2 regions of the Cellulomonas sp. plas2 genome follow, and region 2 is predicted to be linked to the other one. Evidence: riboswitches for the same ligand, from Rfam matches in the RefSeq annotation. Region 2 holds a riboswitch; the other holds the start of a gene.
What was found. Region 2 has a riboswitch for S-adenosylmethionine ahead of AC2TDM_RS00390 (methylenetetrahydrofolate reductase). Riboswitches for the same ligand answer to the same signal wherever they lie in the genome.

Region 1: linked by a shared signal. The riboswitch ahead of AC2TDM_RS05515 (aminotransferase class V-fold PLP-dependent enzyme) and the one ahead of AC2TDM_RS00390 (methylenetetrahydrofolate reductase) in region 2 are both predicted to bind S-adenosylmethionine.

Annotation. Positions count from the first base shown of each region.
Region 1 is NZ_CM170155.1:1,215,945-1,223,749, reverse strand. Features, by position in the region: gene AC2TDM_RS05525 (O-succinylhomoserine sulfhydrylase) at 123-1,370, opposite strand; gene AC2TDM_RS05520 (rhodanese-like domain-containing protein) at 1,367-1,861, opposite strand; SAM riboswitch class IV at 2,087-2,203, shown strand; gene AC2TDM_RS05515 (aminotransferase class V-fold PLP-dependent enzyme) at 2,242-3,654, shown strand; gene AC2TDM_RS05510 (glycosyltransferase family 4 protein) at 3,821-4,975, shown strand; gene AC2TDM_RS05505 (glycosyltransferase) at 4,972-6,228, shown strand; gene AC2TDM_RS05500 (HNH endonuclease signature motif containing protein) at 6,703-7,805, opposite strand, start outside.
Region 2 is NZ_CM170155.1:79,626-87,430, forward strand. Features, by position in the region: gene metE (5-methyltetrahydropteroyltriglutamate--homocysteine S-methyltransferase) at 1-1,320, opposite strand, end outside; gene AC2TDM_RS00390 (methylenetetrahydrofolate reductase) at 1,444-2,433, opposite strand; SAM riboswitch class I at 2,496-2,606, opposite strand; gene AC2TDM_RS00395 (DNA-3-methyladenine glycosylase I) at 2,707-3,297, opposite strand; gene AC2TDM_RS00400 (glycosyl hydrolase family 32) at 3,468-4,403, opposite strand; gene AC2TDM_RS00405 (carbohydrate ABC transporter permease) at 4,409-5,350, opposite strand; gene AC2TDM_RS00410 (carbohydrate ABC transporter permease) at 5,353-6,195, opposite strand; gene AC2TDM_RS00415 (sugar ABC transporter substrate-binding protein) at 6,405-7,691, opposite strand; gene AC2TDM_RS00420 (LacI family DNA-binding transcriptional regulator) at 7,776-7,805, opposite strand, start outside.

The DNA of each region.
Region 1 (7,805 bases), 1.1 Mb from region 2:
GCCGCGGGTCCTCCCCGCGGCGGGCCGGACGCTAGCGACGGCGGGCCGGGGCGCGTGCGTCGTCGTCCACAGGCTACGAGGCCCCGCGGGGGGCGACGGTCACGCCCGCCCGACCGGCGGCCTCAGCCCTCGACGACGGCCAGCGCCTGCTCGAGGTCGCGCCGCAGGTCGTCGATCTCCTCGAGGCCGACGGACAGCCGGACCGTCGTCTCGCCGATGCCCACCGCCGCCCGCCCCGCGGCACCGAGCCGCCGGTGCGTCGTGGTCGCGGGGTGCGTGACCAGGGACTTCGCGTCGCCCAGGTTGTTGGAGATGTCGACGACCCGCAGCCGATCCAGCACGCCGAACGTGGCCGCCTTCGCGGCCTCCGGCGTCGACCCCTCCGGCACGCGCAGCGTGAACGTCACCACCGTCCCCCCGGCGGTCTGCTGGGCCGTGGCCAGCGCGTGCTGCGGGTGCGAGGGCAGGTACGGGTAGCGCACGGACGCCACCGCGGGGTGACCCTCGAGCCAGCGGGCCAGCTCGAGCGCGGAGGCGCTCTGGTGCCGCACCCGCAGGGCCATCGTCTCCAGGCCCTTGAGCAGCACCCAGGCGTTGAACGGCGACATCGAGGGGCCGGTGTGGCGGATGAAGGTCTCGACCGGCCCGTGCACGTAGTCGTCCCGGCCGAGGATCGCCCCGCCGAGCACCCGCCCCTGGCCGTCCATGTGCTTCGTCGCCGAGTAGACGGTGACGTCCGCGCCGAGGTCCAGCGGCCGGGACAGCACCGGCGTCGCGAAGACGTTGTCCACGACGACGGTCGCGCCCGCGGCGTGGGCCAGCGCGCTCACGGCGGCGATGTCGACCATGTCCTGCATGGGGTTCGACGGGGTCTCGAAGAACACGACGTCCGCCGGCGTGGCCAGCGCCGCCTCCCACTGCTCCAGCACGTGCCCGTCCACGTAGTCCGTGCGCACGCCCCACTTCGCCAGCAGCTCGTCGAAGATGACGACGGACGAGCCGAACAGCGCCCGCGCCGCGACGACGCGTGACCCGGACCGGACGAGCGCCGCGAGCGCGGTGAACACGGCGGACATGCCGGTGCCGGTGGCGTAGCAGGCCTCGGCGCCGTCCAGCAGCCGCAGCCGCTCCTCGAACGTCGCCACGGTGGGGTTGGCGTACCGGGAGTACATGAAGCGGTCGGCCTCGCCCGCGAAGGCGGCCTCGGCCTGGGCGGCGGAGTCGTAGACGTAGCCCTGCGTGAGGAACAGGGCCTCGGAGGTCTCCCCGAACGGCGTGCGCACCCCGCCGCCGCGGACCGCCAGCGTGCCCGGCCCGAGCTCCTCGCGCGGGAGCCCCTCGTGCCAGTGCCGGGGCCCGGGGCCGCTCACGCCTGCCGCCACGGCAGGCCGGCGGCGCGCCACCCGGCGTGCCCGCGGTGCGCGTCCGGGCCCACGTCGCCCTCGAACCCCTCGAGGACGTTCAGCGCCCGGCCGAGGCCGGCCCTCGTCGCCGCCGTCGCCGCCGCGACCGACCGGACGCCGCTGCGGCACAGGAAGAGCAGGGGCCGGTCCGAAGCGCCGGCGCCCGCATCGGCCGCGTCGGTTCCGTCACCGCCGGCCGCGTCGTCGCCCAGCGCCGCCCGCAGCTGCTCGACGAAGTGCGGGTTCGCCTGGCCGGACGGGTAGGACACCCACTCGACGAGCGCCGTGCGCCGCGGGCCGTCCGGGCCGAGGGCGGAGGTGTCCGGGATGCCCACGTAGCGCCACTCGGCGTCCGTGCGGACGTCGACGAGCACCGCGCGCGGGTCGTCCTGCAGGGTCTGCCAAGCCTCCTGCGGGGTGACGTCCCCGGCGTAGGGCCTGTCGGGCGTGCTGCTCATCGCTCCTCCATCGGTCCTGGCGGAAGCACCCTGCTGCGCCGACCTGCACCTGTCCGGGGACGGGCGGGGTCGAGCCGGGTTGCTGCGGCGTTGTCGAGCCAGATCTCTCGGCCGCTCTGGATGGTCGTCGCAGCGTACGGCCTGGCGTCGCGGACGTGAGACGGGCGTCCCGCATGCCGGACGCGCGTTGACGCCCGCGTGCGCCGCTGCCGATCATTCCGGCGAGGTCATGAGCGCCAGCGCGAAGCCCCGGCTCGCTGGCCGGCAACCCTCCCGCCGCGGTGGGGTGCCCCGGGTGACGACACGGCCGTGCCGCCGACCGGCGGACGGCAAGCGCGGGCGGGCCGGGTCGGCCCTGCCCCCGGCAGCAGGAGGCCCCCATGTCGACGACGGTCGCGACGCAGCACCGCCCCGCCCCCGTCCCCGCCGGCGACGCCTGTCCTGGCGCCGCCCCGCTCCTGCCGCTCGTCGGCGCGCGGACGCCCGTTCCGCTGCTCGACGGGACCACGCGTGCGTACACGAACCTCGACAATGCGGCCTCGACGCCCGCGCTCGAGGCCGTGGCCGCCCGCGTGACGGAGGTGCTGCCGCACTACGCGTCCGTCCACCGCGGCGCGGGCTACCTGTCCCAGCTGTCGACCGCCCTCTACGAGGAGTCGCGCCGGACGATCGCCGCGTTCGTCGGCGCCCGGCCCGACGACGTCGCCGTCATCACCCGCAACACCACGGACTCGTTGAACCTCCTGGCCGGCTGCGTCCCCGCCGGCGGCCGGGTGCTCGTGCTCGACCTCGAGCACCACGCGAACCTGCTCACGTGGATCAGCGGCGACGGCACCGACGGCCGGCCCACCGGGTCCGTCCTGCCGGCCGAGGCCACCGTCGCCGAGACGCTCGTCGCCCTGCGGGCCGAGCTGGCGCGCACGCCGTACGCGCTGCTGGCCGTCACAGGTGCGTCCAACGTCACGGGCGAGTCCCTGCCGCTGCCCGAGGTCGTCCGCCTGGCGCACGCCGCGGGCACGCGCGTCGTCGTCGACGGCGCCCAGCTCGTCCCGCACCGCTCGGTGTCGCTGGCGGAGACGGACGTCGACTGGGTGGTCCTGTCCGGGCACAAGATGTACGCGCCGTTCGGGGCGGGCGCGATCGTCGGGCGCCGGGACTGGCTCGACGCGGGTCGGCCGTACCTGGCCGGCGGCGGCGCGGTGCGCGACGTGCGCACCGACGGCGCCACGTGGCACCCGGCCCCCGCGCGGCACGAGGCCGGGTCCCCCAACGTCCTGGGCGCCGTCGCCCTGGCGCAGGCCTGCACGACGCTGGCCGGGCTCCCCGCCGGCGCGCTGCACGCGCACGAGACGGCGCTGCGCGACGCGCTCGTCGCCGGGCTGGAGGCCCTCGACGGCGTGCAGGTCGCCCGGCTGTGGCCCGACGCCGAGGACCCGGTCGGCGTCGTGACGTTCACGCTGCCCGGGCACGACCCCGGCCTCGTGGCCGCCTACCTGTCCGCCGAGCACGGGATCGGCCTGCGCGACGGCCGGTTCTGCGCCCACCCCCTGCTGGCGCGGCTCGGGGCCAGCGGCGGTGCGCTGCGCGCGTCTGTCGGCGTCGGCTCGAGCCTGGCCGACGTGGAGCACCTGCTCGCGGGCCTGCGCACGTTCCTCGCGGTGGGGGCAGGGGCGCGGTACGCCGTCGTCGACGGCTGCTGGACGGTGGCCGACGACCCCCGGCCGGCGCCCGCGCTCGACGGCGTCGCCGCGATCGCCGCGACGGCGGCGGCCTGCGGACCCGCGCTCCCCTGAGGGGCGCCGCCCGGGCCGGCGAGCGGACCGGGCGCGAGCGGCATCTGAGTGGACGGCTGACCGACGACTGACCGACGGCCGACCGACGGCTGACCGACACCGTGACGTCGCCCGTTCGTCGTTCGTGCGTCGTCCGGGCGTCGCCGGCGTCCGGTGAGGTGGGACCGTGCGCGTCGCCCTCGTCACCGAGTCCTTCCTGCCGCACGTCAACGGCGTCAGCCGGTCGGTGGTCCGCGTGCTCGACGAGCTGTCGCGGCACGGCCACCCAGCGCTCGTGCTCGCGCCCGGCGAACCACCCGCCCGGGTGCACGGGGCGCGTGTCGTGCGGCTGCGGTCGGTGCCGCTGCCGGGGCACGCCGGCCTGGCGCTCGGCGTGCCGTCGGCGCGGACGCTCGAGCGCCACCTGCGGGCCTTCGGGCCGGACGTGGTGCACCTCGCGTCGCCGTTCCTCACCGGGGGTCCGGCGGTCCGCGCCGCCGCCCGGCTCGGCGTGCTGACCGTCGCGGTCTACCAGACCGACGTCGCCGGGTTCGCCGCCCGCTACGGCCTCGGCGCCGCGGCGGAGGCGGCCTGGTGGCGGGTCCGCGCGGTGCACGAGGCGGCCGACCTCACGCTGGCCCCCTCCCGCATCGCCGCCGCCGACCTCGAGGACCACGGCGTGCCGCGCGTGCGGCTGTGGCCGCGCGGCGTGGACACCGCGGCCTTCCACCCCGCCCACCGCGACCCGCGCCTGCACCGGCGGCTCGCGCCCGACGACGAGGTGCTCGTCGGCTACGTGGGGCGGCTCGCACCCGAGAAGCGTCTCGAGGACCTGCGGGCCGTCGCGGGCCTGCCCGGCGTGCGCCTCGTCGTCGTCGGGGACGGGCCCGAGCGTGCGCGGCTGGAGCGGCTGCTGCCCGGTGCGCGGTTCCTCGGCGTGCGGACGGGGGCAGCGCTGTCACGCCTGGTCGCGACCCTCGACGTGGCGGTGCAGCCCGGGCCGCACGAGACGTTCTGCCAGTCCGCGCAGGAGGCGATGGCGGCGGGCGTCCCCGTGGTGGCGGTCGGCGCGGGCGGCGTCGCGGAGCTCGTCGCCCCGAGCCGGACCGGCTGGCTGTACCCGCCGGGCGACCTGCCCACGCTGCGCGCCCGGGTCGCCGACCTCGCCGGGGACGCCGCCAAGCGCCGGGCCATGGGCCGGGCGGCCCGGGAGGCGGTCGAGGGCCGCACCTGGCCGGTCGTCGTCGAGCGCCTCCTCGACCACTACGCCGACGCCGTCGCCGCCCGCGCCGCAGGCGCCGGCGGCTCCACGGGCCGCCGCGACGCCGTGGACGCCCGGTGAGCGCCTCCGCCGGCGGACGCCGCCTGCACGTCGTCCACCTCACCAACGCGTGGGCCGCCCGGTCGGGCGGGGTGCGCACGACGCTGGTCGCCCTCGGGGTCGGGTACGCCGCGCGCGGGCACCGGCTGACCGTGGTCGTCCCTGGCGCGCGCACGCAGGTGACCACGCACCCGTGGGGCACGCTCGTCCAGCTCCCGGGGCCCCGGGTGCCCGGCACGGGCGGGTACCGGGCCCTCGTCGACGCCCGGGCCGTACGGCACACCCTCGACACCCTCGCGCCCGACCGGCTGGAGGTCTCCGACCGGTTCACGCTGCGGCACGTCGGGGCGTGGGCCCGTGGCACGGGCACGCCCCTCCTCGGCATCGCGCACGAGCGCGTGGACGGGCTGCTGCAGACGGTCGGACACCTGCCGGGGTCGGTGGCCCGCAGCCTCGCCGACCGGCACAACGCGACGACCGCCGCCGCGTTCGACCGCATCGTCGCCACCACCGCGCACGCCGCCGCGGAGTTCGACCGCATCTGCGTGCCGACCGTGCGGATCCCGCTCGGCGTCGACCTCGCGACATTCCGGCCCGTGCTCGACGAGGAGCTCGACGAGGAGCTCGACGAGGGGCCCGACGAGGGGCCGGGCGTCCGGCGGTCCGTCGGGCCGTCCGCGGGGCCATCCGCCGGGGCGTCCGCGGACGCGGCCACGGGCGTGCGCACCGGGCCCGCGCGGCTCGTGCTGTGCAGCCGGCTGTCCCCGGAGAAGCGCCCCGACGTCGCCGTCGACGCCGTGCGCGCGCTGCTGCGCCAGGGCGTCGGCGTGCGGCTCACCGTGCTCGGCGACGGGCCGGAGCGCGCAGCGCTGGTGCGGCGCGCCCACGACCTGCCCGTAGAGTGGCGCGGCTTCGTCGCCGACCGGCGGGAGGTCGCCCGCACCCTCGCCGCGGCCGACGCCGTGCTGGCCCCCGCGCCGGCCGAGACCTTCGGCCTCGCGGCGCTGGAGGCGCTCGCGTGCGGGACGCCGGTGGTGGCGGCCTCGTCGTCGGCGGTGCCCGAGCTCCTCGTCGCCGGGACCGGCCGTGCCACCGCCTGCGCCCCCGAGCCCCTGGCCGCCGCCACGGCAGGCGTGCTCGCGATGCCGCGTGCGGCCGCGCGCCGCGCCTGCCGCGCCCGGGCCGAGGACTTCAGCTGGGACCGCACGGTGGAGGGCTTCCTCGCCGCCCACGCCGACCGGCCCGCGGAGGACGTCGCCCTCGTCCGCGGCTGACGACCCCCGGGCGGCGCGGGACGGGCACCGCTCCACGCTCGGTGGATGACGAAGCCCATCACCCCCACCGTCCACGCCGCCCTCGACTACGGCGTCGCCGCGACGCTGCTGACGGCACCGCACCTGCTGGGGACGAGCACCCGCGCGAAGGTCTTCTTCGGGGCCTTCGGCGCGCTCGCGACCACGGTGAACGCCCTGACCCGCACCCCGCTGGCGGTGCGTCCCGTGCTGTCCCTGCGCGCGCACCGCACCGCCGACCTGCTCGCGGACCCGCTCTACCTCGCGCTGCCCCTGGTGACGGGCATCGCCAAGGAGCCGCGCGCCCGGGCCCTGTGGCTGGCCACCGCGGCGATGCTCGCGGCGTCCGTCGCCCTCACCGACTGGGACGCGCGCCGCTCGGTGTGCTCGTGGGTGAGGGCCGACGTGTCGGAGGCGGACGCGCGCGCCACCCGTTCAGCTCCTCGGCTCGACCCGTCAGGTCCTCGGCGAGGTGGTCCGGCGACGAGCACCCGTGAGCGGGTCGCCGTGACGGTCGGTGAAGTGCCACCGGCTGCCGCGGCGAACGATCTCGATCCCGAAGGTGTGGACACGGGCGTGGTGGTGCCAGCACAGCAGGACCCCCTTGTCGGCATCGGTGTCCCCACCGTCACGCGCCCCGTGCCGCACGTGGTGCACCTCGCACAACGCAGGCGGCGCGTCGCACCCCGGGAACCGGCACCGCCCGTCACGGGCCACGACCGCGCGGCGACGGGGACCGCTGAACGTACGCTGCGACCGGCCCACGTCGATCTCCGAGCGCGGCCCGAACACGACCCGCGACAGCACGCTGTCGCACGCGAGCCGCGCCAGCACCGAGGCCGGCACCGCTCGTCCGCCGACCAGCTCACCCACGCCGAACCTCTCCACGTCCCCGGACACCCCGAGCTCCGATGACGCGCCGGAGAGGCAGCTCCCGTGCCGCTTCCCGTCCTCTCCCTGACTCGACGCCGCTCCCGACGACCAACAGGGCGACCTACCCGACGAACCGCGTCGTGATCGGATCCGCTCGTCGCCGTCTTCGTGACCGTCCTCGTGGCGGTCTCCGGTCGCCGAGCCGCCCGCGACCGCGCGCTGCAGCGTCTCCCAGTCCACCACGACGCTCAGGTGCGGTCGCTGCTCCCCGCTGGGCCCCGCCAACCCGTGGTCCAGCGTCAGCCGTGCCAGGTCGACCAGTGCCCGCGCCCGTCGCTGGGAGGACGTGCGCTCGTCGTCGGCCGCGGGCACACCCGTCACCGCCGCCAAGGCGTCCCGCACCACCACCCCGTTCTCCTCCGACAGGAAGCCCGAGACGTGGTAGCCGCCGGTGGTGGCCGACAGGTCCAGGAACTCCCGCTCGGAGACCTCCCGGAACCCGCGCTCGTCGGCCTCCGGGTCGACCGACGCCGACCACCGCGACACCAGCCGACGGAACGAGCTCACCGGCAGGTCGCGCGCCTGCGCGAGCAGGAACCCCTCCCCCACCGACGAGCCCTCGTCCTGCAACACCGCCGCCCGCACCGGCGTGTTCGCCGCCGCCGCGATCGCCCGCGCCGCCTCCA
Region 2 (7,805 bases):
GGTCTGCGCGGGCTCGCGCTGGGCGTACGGGGTGCGCTCGGCGTCGGCGTCGGTGAGGGCGCCGGTGCGCTCGCGGACCTCGGGCCGCACGACACCGGGGGTCTGCGCGCGGGTCCGCAGGGCGTCGCCGGCCTCGAGGAGCTGCGCGTGTACGGCCTCGCGGCCCTCGACGAGCCCCTCGGCGAGCGTGACGACCTCGCCGACCTTCTGGTCGGCGAACGCGAGCCAGGACCGCAGGGTCGCGTCGAGCTGCGGCTCGTCGGCGACGTCGTGGGGGAGGTGGAACAGGCTGGTCGACGAGGCGACCATGACGGCCCCGGCGCCGAGGCGCTCGAGCTTCTCGAGCTGGGTCAGCTTCGCGTCGAGGTCGGCACGCCACACGTTGTGGCCGTCGACGACGCCGGCGACGAGGGTCGTGCTCTCCAGGCCCGGCACGGCGGCCGCGGGCGCCGACCCCTTGACGAGGTCGATCGCGAGGGCCTCGACGGACGTGGCGGCCAGCACCGGCAGCGCGTCCTGCAGGTCGCCGTAAGGCGCGGCGACGAGCAGCGCCGGGCGCTCGGGCCGCGCGAGCTCGTCGGCCAGCACGGCGTAGGCGCGAGCCGTCGCCGCCAGGAGGGCGTCGTGGTCCGCGTCGACGGAGTCCGACACGAGGGCCGGCTCGTCGAGCTGCACCCACGTGGCGCCGGCGGCGGCCAGGCGGCGCAGCAGCTCGGCGTACACGGGCAGCAGGTCCTCGAGGCGGTCGAGCGGGACGAAGCCCTCAGGGCTCCCGGCGGCCGGCTTGGACAGCGCGAGGAACGTGACGGGCCCGACGAGCACGGGGCGCGTGAGGACCCCGTCGGCGAGGGCCTCGGCGAACTCCCGGACGGGCCGGTCGGACGCGAGGCGGAAGGTCGTGCCCGGGCCGATCTCGGGGACGAGGTAGTGGTAGTTCGAGTCGAACCACTTCGTCATCTCCAGCGGCAGGTCGTCCCCGCGGCCGCGTGCCACCGTGCTGTAGCCGGCGAGGTCGAGGCCGCCGTCGGCGTCGACGAGGTCCGCGAAGCGCTCGGGCACCGCCCCGGTGACGACCGCCGCGTCGAGCACGTGGTCGTAGAAGGAGAAGGCGCTGGGGATCGAGGCGTCGTCGGTGCCCAGGCCCAGCTCGGCCAGGCGGGTGCGGGTGCGGCGGCGCAGGTCGGCGGCGACGGTCTCGAGCTCGTCGGCGGTGCTGCGGCCGGCCCAGAAGGACTCCAGCGCGCGCTTGAGCTCGCGGCGCGGGCCGATGCGCGGGTACCCGAGGACGGTCGCGCGGGGGAACGGGACGGTGCTGGTCATGGTCCTGGCCTTCGGTCGGTCGGTCGTCAGGGCGGTACGTCGTGGAGGTGCGGGTCGTGGAGGTGCGGGTCGTGGAGGTGCGGGTCGTGCAGGTCGTCGTGCGAGCGGTCGACGGCGGCGCGGTCAGCCGACGGCGGCGGGGACGCGGTCGCCGGCGGCGGGGGTGTCGCCGGGCGCTTCGCCGGGCGCTTCGTCGGGCGCGTCGTCGTGCGCGTGGCCGAGCAGGCCTGCGCGCTCGAGGGCGTCGAGCGGCCCCCGGTGCTGGTTGAACGTGTAGACGTGCACGCCGGGGGCGCCGGCGTCGAGGACGCCGCGCAGCAGCTCGGCGGTGGCGTCCACGCCGACCTCGTGCCGGTGCTCGGGGTCCTCGATGGCGTCGAGCCGCCCGACGAGCGCGGCCGGCGCCGGGACGCCGGTGAGCTGCTCGAGGCGGCGCAGGCGCCCGGGGTCGGTGAGCGGGATGACGCCCGGGATGATCGGGATGCGCACCCCGGCGGACCGCGCCTCCTCGACGAGGCCCGCGAAGTCGTCCGCCGTGTGCACGACCTGCGTGATGGCGAAGTCCGCACCCGCCTCCTGCTTCGCGAGCAGCGACTGGACGTCCTGCGCGCGGGTGCCGCCGGTGGCGTGGTTGCCCCGCGGGAACGCGGCGACGGCCAGCGACAGCGGGCGCACGGTGGCGCGCACGGCCTGCGCCGGGCTGACCGCGACGCGTTCGGCCTCGATGCGGCGCAGCAGCGCCACGAGGTCGGCGGCCGTGTCGACGCCGTCGGGGTGCGGCTGCCAGTCCTCGGCGTCGGCGGGCGGGTCCCCGCGCAGCGCCAGGAACGCGCGCACGCCCTCGTCGAGGAACTCGCGCACGACCTGGGACACCTCCTCGCGCGAGGTGCCCACGCAGGTGAGGTGGACGATCGCCGTCAGGGACGTCTCGCGCAGCAGCCGCCGCACCAGCGCCCGCGTCGTCTCCCGCGTGCGCCCCGAAGCGCCGTAGGTCACGGAGACGAAGTCGGGGCGGGCCGCCTCGAGCGCGCGCACGGTCTGCCACAGGCGGGGCTCGGCCGCGGGGGTGCGCGGCGGGAACAGCTCGAAGGAGAGCGTGGGGCGCTCGGTCACGGCGGGCAGGTGCTCGGGGCCCGGCGGGCACACGTCGGCGCCGCGGGGACAGCGAGGTCGGTCGGTCATCGTCCGGCTCCATCGGTCCTGGCGGAAGCACCCACACCCTCGGTGAGGAGGGCGGGTTGCTGCGGCGTCGCTGAGCCAGGTCTCTCGGCCGCTCTGGATGGTCGCGGTGAGGCTAGGGAAGGTCTCGCAGCGTGGGCAAGAACCGTCCACCAGCCGAGACGATCGGTCTCGTGGAGCCGGACGGACCGGGACGGACCGGTCGGCCTAGCGTCGCGTCACGACCGGGCAGGTCGCGAGGTGGTCGTCGACGAGCCCGCACGCCTGCATCGTCGCGTACATCGTCGTCGGCCCGACGAACCGGAAGCCGAGGCCCTTGAGCTCCTTCGCGAGGGCGGCGGACGCCGGGGTGCGGGCGGGTACGTCGGCCCAGCTGGTGGGCCGTGGCCGCGCACCGCCCTCGTCGTCCGCCGGCGCGTGGGACCAGACGACCTCGTCGAGCGACCGGCCCGCGTCCTGCAGCGCGACGACCGCCCGCGCGTTGGCGACCGTCGCCTCGATCTTCAGACGATTGCGGACGATGCCCGCGTCGGTGAGCAGCCGGGCGACGTCGGCCTCGTCGAACGCCGCCACCGCCGCGGGTTCGAAGTCCGCGAAGCCCCGGCGGAAGGCGGGCCGTTTGCGCAGCACGGTGATCCACGACAGCCCCGACTGGAAGCCCTCCAGCGCGATGCGCTCGAAGAGCGCCCGGTCCCCGTGGACGGGCACGCCCCACTCCGTGTCGTGGTACTCCTCGTAGAGCGGGTCGCCGTCGCCGAAGCAGCGGCCGGTCACCGCACCGGTCATCGCACCGGTCATCGCACCGGTCATCGCACCGGTCATCGCACCGGTCGTGTCGCTGGTCATGCCGGTGATCCTGCCGGAGCACGGGGACACGGCCGCAGCGCCCGGGCGCGGGTGTGGACGGCGGCGTCGAGGACGGGCCCGGGGACGGCTCGGCGAGCCGTCCCCGGGTGTACCGGCACCGCTCAGGCGAGCTGGAGCCTGTCGCCCACCCGCACGACCGGCAGCGGGTCGGTGATCTCCCCGACGAACTGCCCGTCCTCGGTGTCCCGGAAGCCGATCAGGGACCACCCGAGGACCGGGTCCTGCACCAGTCGGGCGGCGTACAGCGACGGGTGGTCGAACGTGTGCGCGCGGGAGAAGTCCCACGGCCCGAGCAGCGACTCCCCGGGGACCACCCACATGCCGCCGCCGGTCCACTCCTGGCGCCGCTCGGGCGACAGGTGCTCCGACCAGCAGCAGAAGATGAGCACGGGCAGCCCGTCGACGACCTCGACCTGCGTGACCTCGAGCTGGCCGAAGCCGGCCGGCGAGGTGAGCGGCGGTCCGACCTCCCAGTGCTCGAGGTCCTGGCTGCGGGCGTGGCCGACGACGCTGCGGCCGATCGGGTCCCCGGTTCGCACCCGGGCGGTGACCAGCATGTGCCAGCCGTCGCCGTCCGGGTCGCGCAGCACCCACGGGTCGCGCCAGGCCTCGTCGAACCAGGTGCCCTGGTCCAGCGTCTCGTACCAGCGCGGGTCGGCCGACGTCACCGGACCGGGCAGGCGCTCCCAGACGACGAGGTCGTCGGAGCGCGCGACCCCGATCCGCTGGACCAGCCCGCGGTCGGCGCGGGACACGCCTGTGTAGAACATCCGCCACGACCCGTCGTCGGCGCGGACGACGGACCCGGTCCACGTCGCCTGGTCGTCCCACGCGTCGGGGTCCGCCGCCACCAGGGCGTCGGGCAGCAGCTCCCAGGAGCGCAGGTCGGTCGAGCGGGCGTGCCCGATGGAGGCGCGCAGGTGCCGCCGGTCGGGCTCGAGGAGGGCGCGGGAGGCCCGGAGGAAGAACAGGTGGTGGTGCGTCCCGTCGTAGGCGGTCCAGCTGTCCCACACCCAGTGGTCGGCGAGCTTGAGCACCGGCCCTACCCCTTCACGCCGCTGGCGGCGATGCTGCTGACGAAGGCGCGCTGGAAGACCAGGAACACCAGGAGGACCGGCAGGGTGATGAGCGACGTGTACGCCATGACCTCACCCCAGGCCGTGTTGAGCTGGAAGAAGTACTGCATGCCGACCATCACGGGCCGCAGCTCCTCCTTCTGCACCGTCATGAGCGGCCAGAGGTAGGAGTTCCACGCGGGCAGGAAGGTGAGGATCGCGACGGTGGCGAACGCCGGCCCGGCCAGCGGCGCGACGATGCGGCGGTAGATCGTGAACCAGCCGGCCCCGTCGATGCGGGCGGCCTCGTCGAGCGACTTCGGGATCGTCGAGAAGTACTGCGTGAAGAGGAAGATCGAGAACGCGTTCGCGACGAACGGGATGATCTGCACCTGGTAGGTGTTCAGCCAGCCGAAGTCGTACTTGAGCACGAACCCCTCGAACACCAGCGTCGGCAGCTTCGAGACCCAGTAGACCATCGGCACCGCGATCGTCTCGAAGGGGACGATGAGCGTGGCGATGATGACGGTCAGGAGGACCTTGCGGCCCCGGAACTCCATCCGCGACAGGGCGAACCCGGCCATGGAGTTCACGACGAGCCCGAGGCCCACGATGAGCACGGTGACGACCACCGAGTTGAGCAGGAACCGGCCGACGGGGACGCGGTCGAAGACGTCGGCGTAGTTCTGCAGCGAGATGTCTCCGACCGGCAGGAAGGCGCGCGGCGAGTCGACGTCGGACAGGATCTGCGCGTCCGGCTTGAGGCTCGAGACGAACATGAAGACCAGCGGGAAGAGGAAGAACACCGCGAGCACGGTCATGAGCGCGTAGGAGCGCCAGGCGCGGGTGGTGCGGGGGCCGGTGGCGGGCGCGGTCGCGGGGGTGCGACGGGCGGACCGGCCGCGCGGCGGGGCGGCGGCGTTGGCCATGGTCAGTCCTTGTCTCGGGTCAGCCGGCGCTGCACGAGCGCCACGGCCAGGACCAGCACGAAGAAGATGAGGGAGATGGCCGCGCCGTAGCCGACCTGCTGCTCGCGGTAGCCGCGGCGGACGGCGTGGTACACGAGCGTCGTCGTGGAGTTGACCGGACCGCCCTGCGTCATGACGTCGATCTGCACGAACAGGCCCAGGGCGGCGATCGTGATGGTCACGAGGATGAAGACCATCGTCGGGCGCAGGCCCGGCCACGTGACGTTGGTGAACTGCTGCCGCGGCGTCGCGCCGTCCATGCGGGCGGCCTCGTACAGCTCCTCCGGGATGGTCTGCAGGCCCGAGAGCCAGATGATCATGTGGAAGCCGACGGCCTGCCAGATCGAGAGCACGATGATCGCGGGCAGCGCCGTGGCGGTGTTGTTGAGCCACGCGGTGCCCTGCCAGGCCCCGAAGGTGAGCGTGTCGATCGCGGAGTTCACCAGGCCGTCCTGCTGGTACATGAACTTCCAGAGGATCGACACGACGACGATCGACGTCACCACGGGGATGAAGAAGATGACGCGGTAGGCCGTCACGCCGCGCAGCCGCTGGTTGACCAGCAGGGCCAGCACGAGCCCGAGGCCGGCCTGCACGGGGACGACGACGACCGCGAACAGCGCGGTGTTGAGCACCGAGCGGAGGAACACCGGGTCCGCGGTGAAGGCCCGCACGAAGTTGTCGCCGCCGACGAAGCGGGGCGGCTCGGGCGAGATGAGGCGGGCGTTGGTGAAGGAGAGCCCGAAGGCGAGCGCCACCGGGACGACGAGGAAGAGCAGGAGGAGCACGACGGCGGGGGCGACCATGCCGTAGGCCGACCGGTGGCCGCGCAGGGCGGGCGACCGCCGACGGCGGGTCGTCGGGCGGGTCTCCGGGGACGCGGCGCGCGCGGTCGCGGTGGCCGGCGTCCCCTGCTGCTGGACGGGGATGCTCATGACGGGTCCGTTCCGGCGGGTGGGCGGGCTCGCGCCTGCCCACCCGCCTGGCGTGGTCGGGGGCTGCCGAGCTCAGCGGCTCAGGAGCCGTAGCCGTCGTTGGCCTGGATGTCCGCGTCGATGTCCGCGACCGCCTGGTCGAGGGTCGACTGGATGTCGGCGCCGGCCATGATGTCCTTGGCCGCGCGCTCGAAGGTGCTGCTGATGACGGCGTAGGCGGGCGTCGGGGGCCGCAGGACCGCGAACTGCGTCAGGTCGACGAACGGCCGCAGCGGCGCGCCCTCCGCGAAGTCCTGCGAGGCGGCCTCGGCCTCCTCCGTCGCCGGGATGACGACCTGGCCGTCGCTGAAGGCGGTCACGTACTCCGTGTCGAAGCTGTGCTCGAGGTACGCGCGCGCACCCTCGACCTGGTCGCAGGAGCTGGAGATGCCCCACTGCCAGGACCCGCCACCGATCTTCGGGCCCTGGCCGAAGTCCGGCGGCGGGAGGATCAGCAGGTCGTCACCGGCCGCCGTGAGGGAGTCCTTCGCGTTCCAGACGCCGGTGTAGCTGATGGCGGCCTCGTCCTCGTTGAACTCGGTGTTGCCCACCGTGCCGCCGTTGCTCGTCAGGCCGCGCTCGAACGCGCTCTGGAACCAGGTGAAGAACGCCACCGCCTCGGGACCGTTGAGGACGCCGTCGGCCGACTGGTAGTCCTCGCGGTCGATGAGGTCGCCGCCGGCGCTCTGCAGCATGGGGGAGTAGGCGTAGGGCCACCACTCTCCGGTGTCCTCGGCACCGATGTCGAGGGGCGTCTCGTAGCCCGCGGCCTTGAGGGTCACCAGCGCCGCGTCGAACTCCTCGATGGTCCACGGGGAGTCGACCGTCGGGATGCGGATGCCGTTGGCCTCGAGCACCGACTGCCGCGCGAACAGCGACAGCGCCGCGTCCCAGTAGCCGGCGGAGTAGATCTCACCGTCCCACTCGCCCACCGCCGTGGGCAGCAGCGCGTCCGTGATCTCGGAGGAGATGCCGAGCGGTTGGATGTAGCCGGCCCACGCCCAGTTCGGGACGATGGGTCCGTCCATGTCGAGCAGGCACGGCAGGTCGCCGGACGCGGCGGCGGCGACGATCGCGTCGTTGTACGCGCCCTGCGGGAACGACTCCTCGACGACCTCGTAGTCGTCCTGCGAGGCGTTGAAGTCGTCGATGATCTGCTCGTAGACGGCGAGCTCGGCCGGGTTGCCGGCGGAGTGCGTCCAGAGCGTGATCTGGGCGGGGCCGTCGCCGGAGGAGCCCTCCGACTGGCCGGCCTGGCCGCAGGCCGTCAGGGCCGTGGCCGACGCGGCGGCGATCGCTACGATCGACGCGAGGGACGTGCGCTTCATCGCGGTTCCTCTCCTGGGGTCGGGCGTTGCCGCGCCCGTGCCCCGTGCTCGGTGGGCGCCGCGGTCGCGGCGTCCACGGGTGTGTCACTGCCCGTCGCCGGTCCTCTGTCCAGG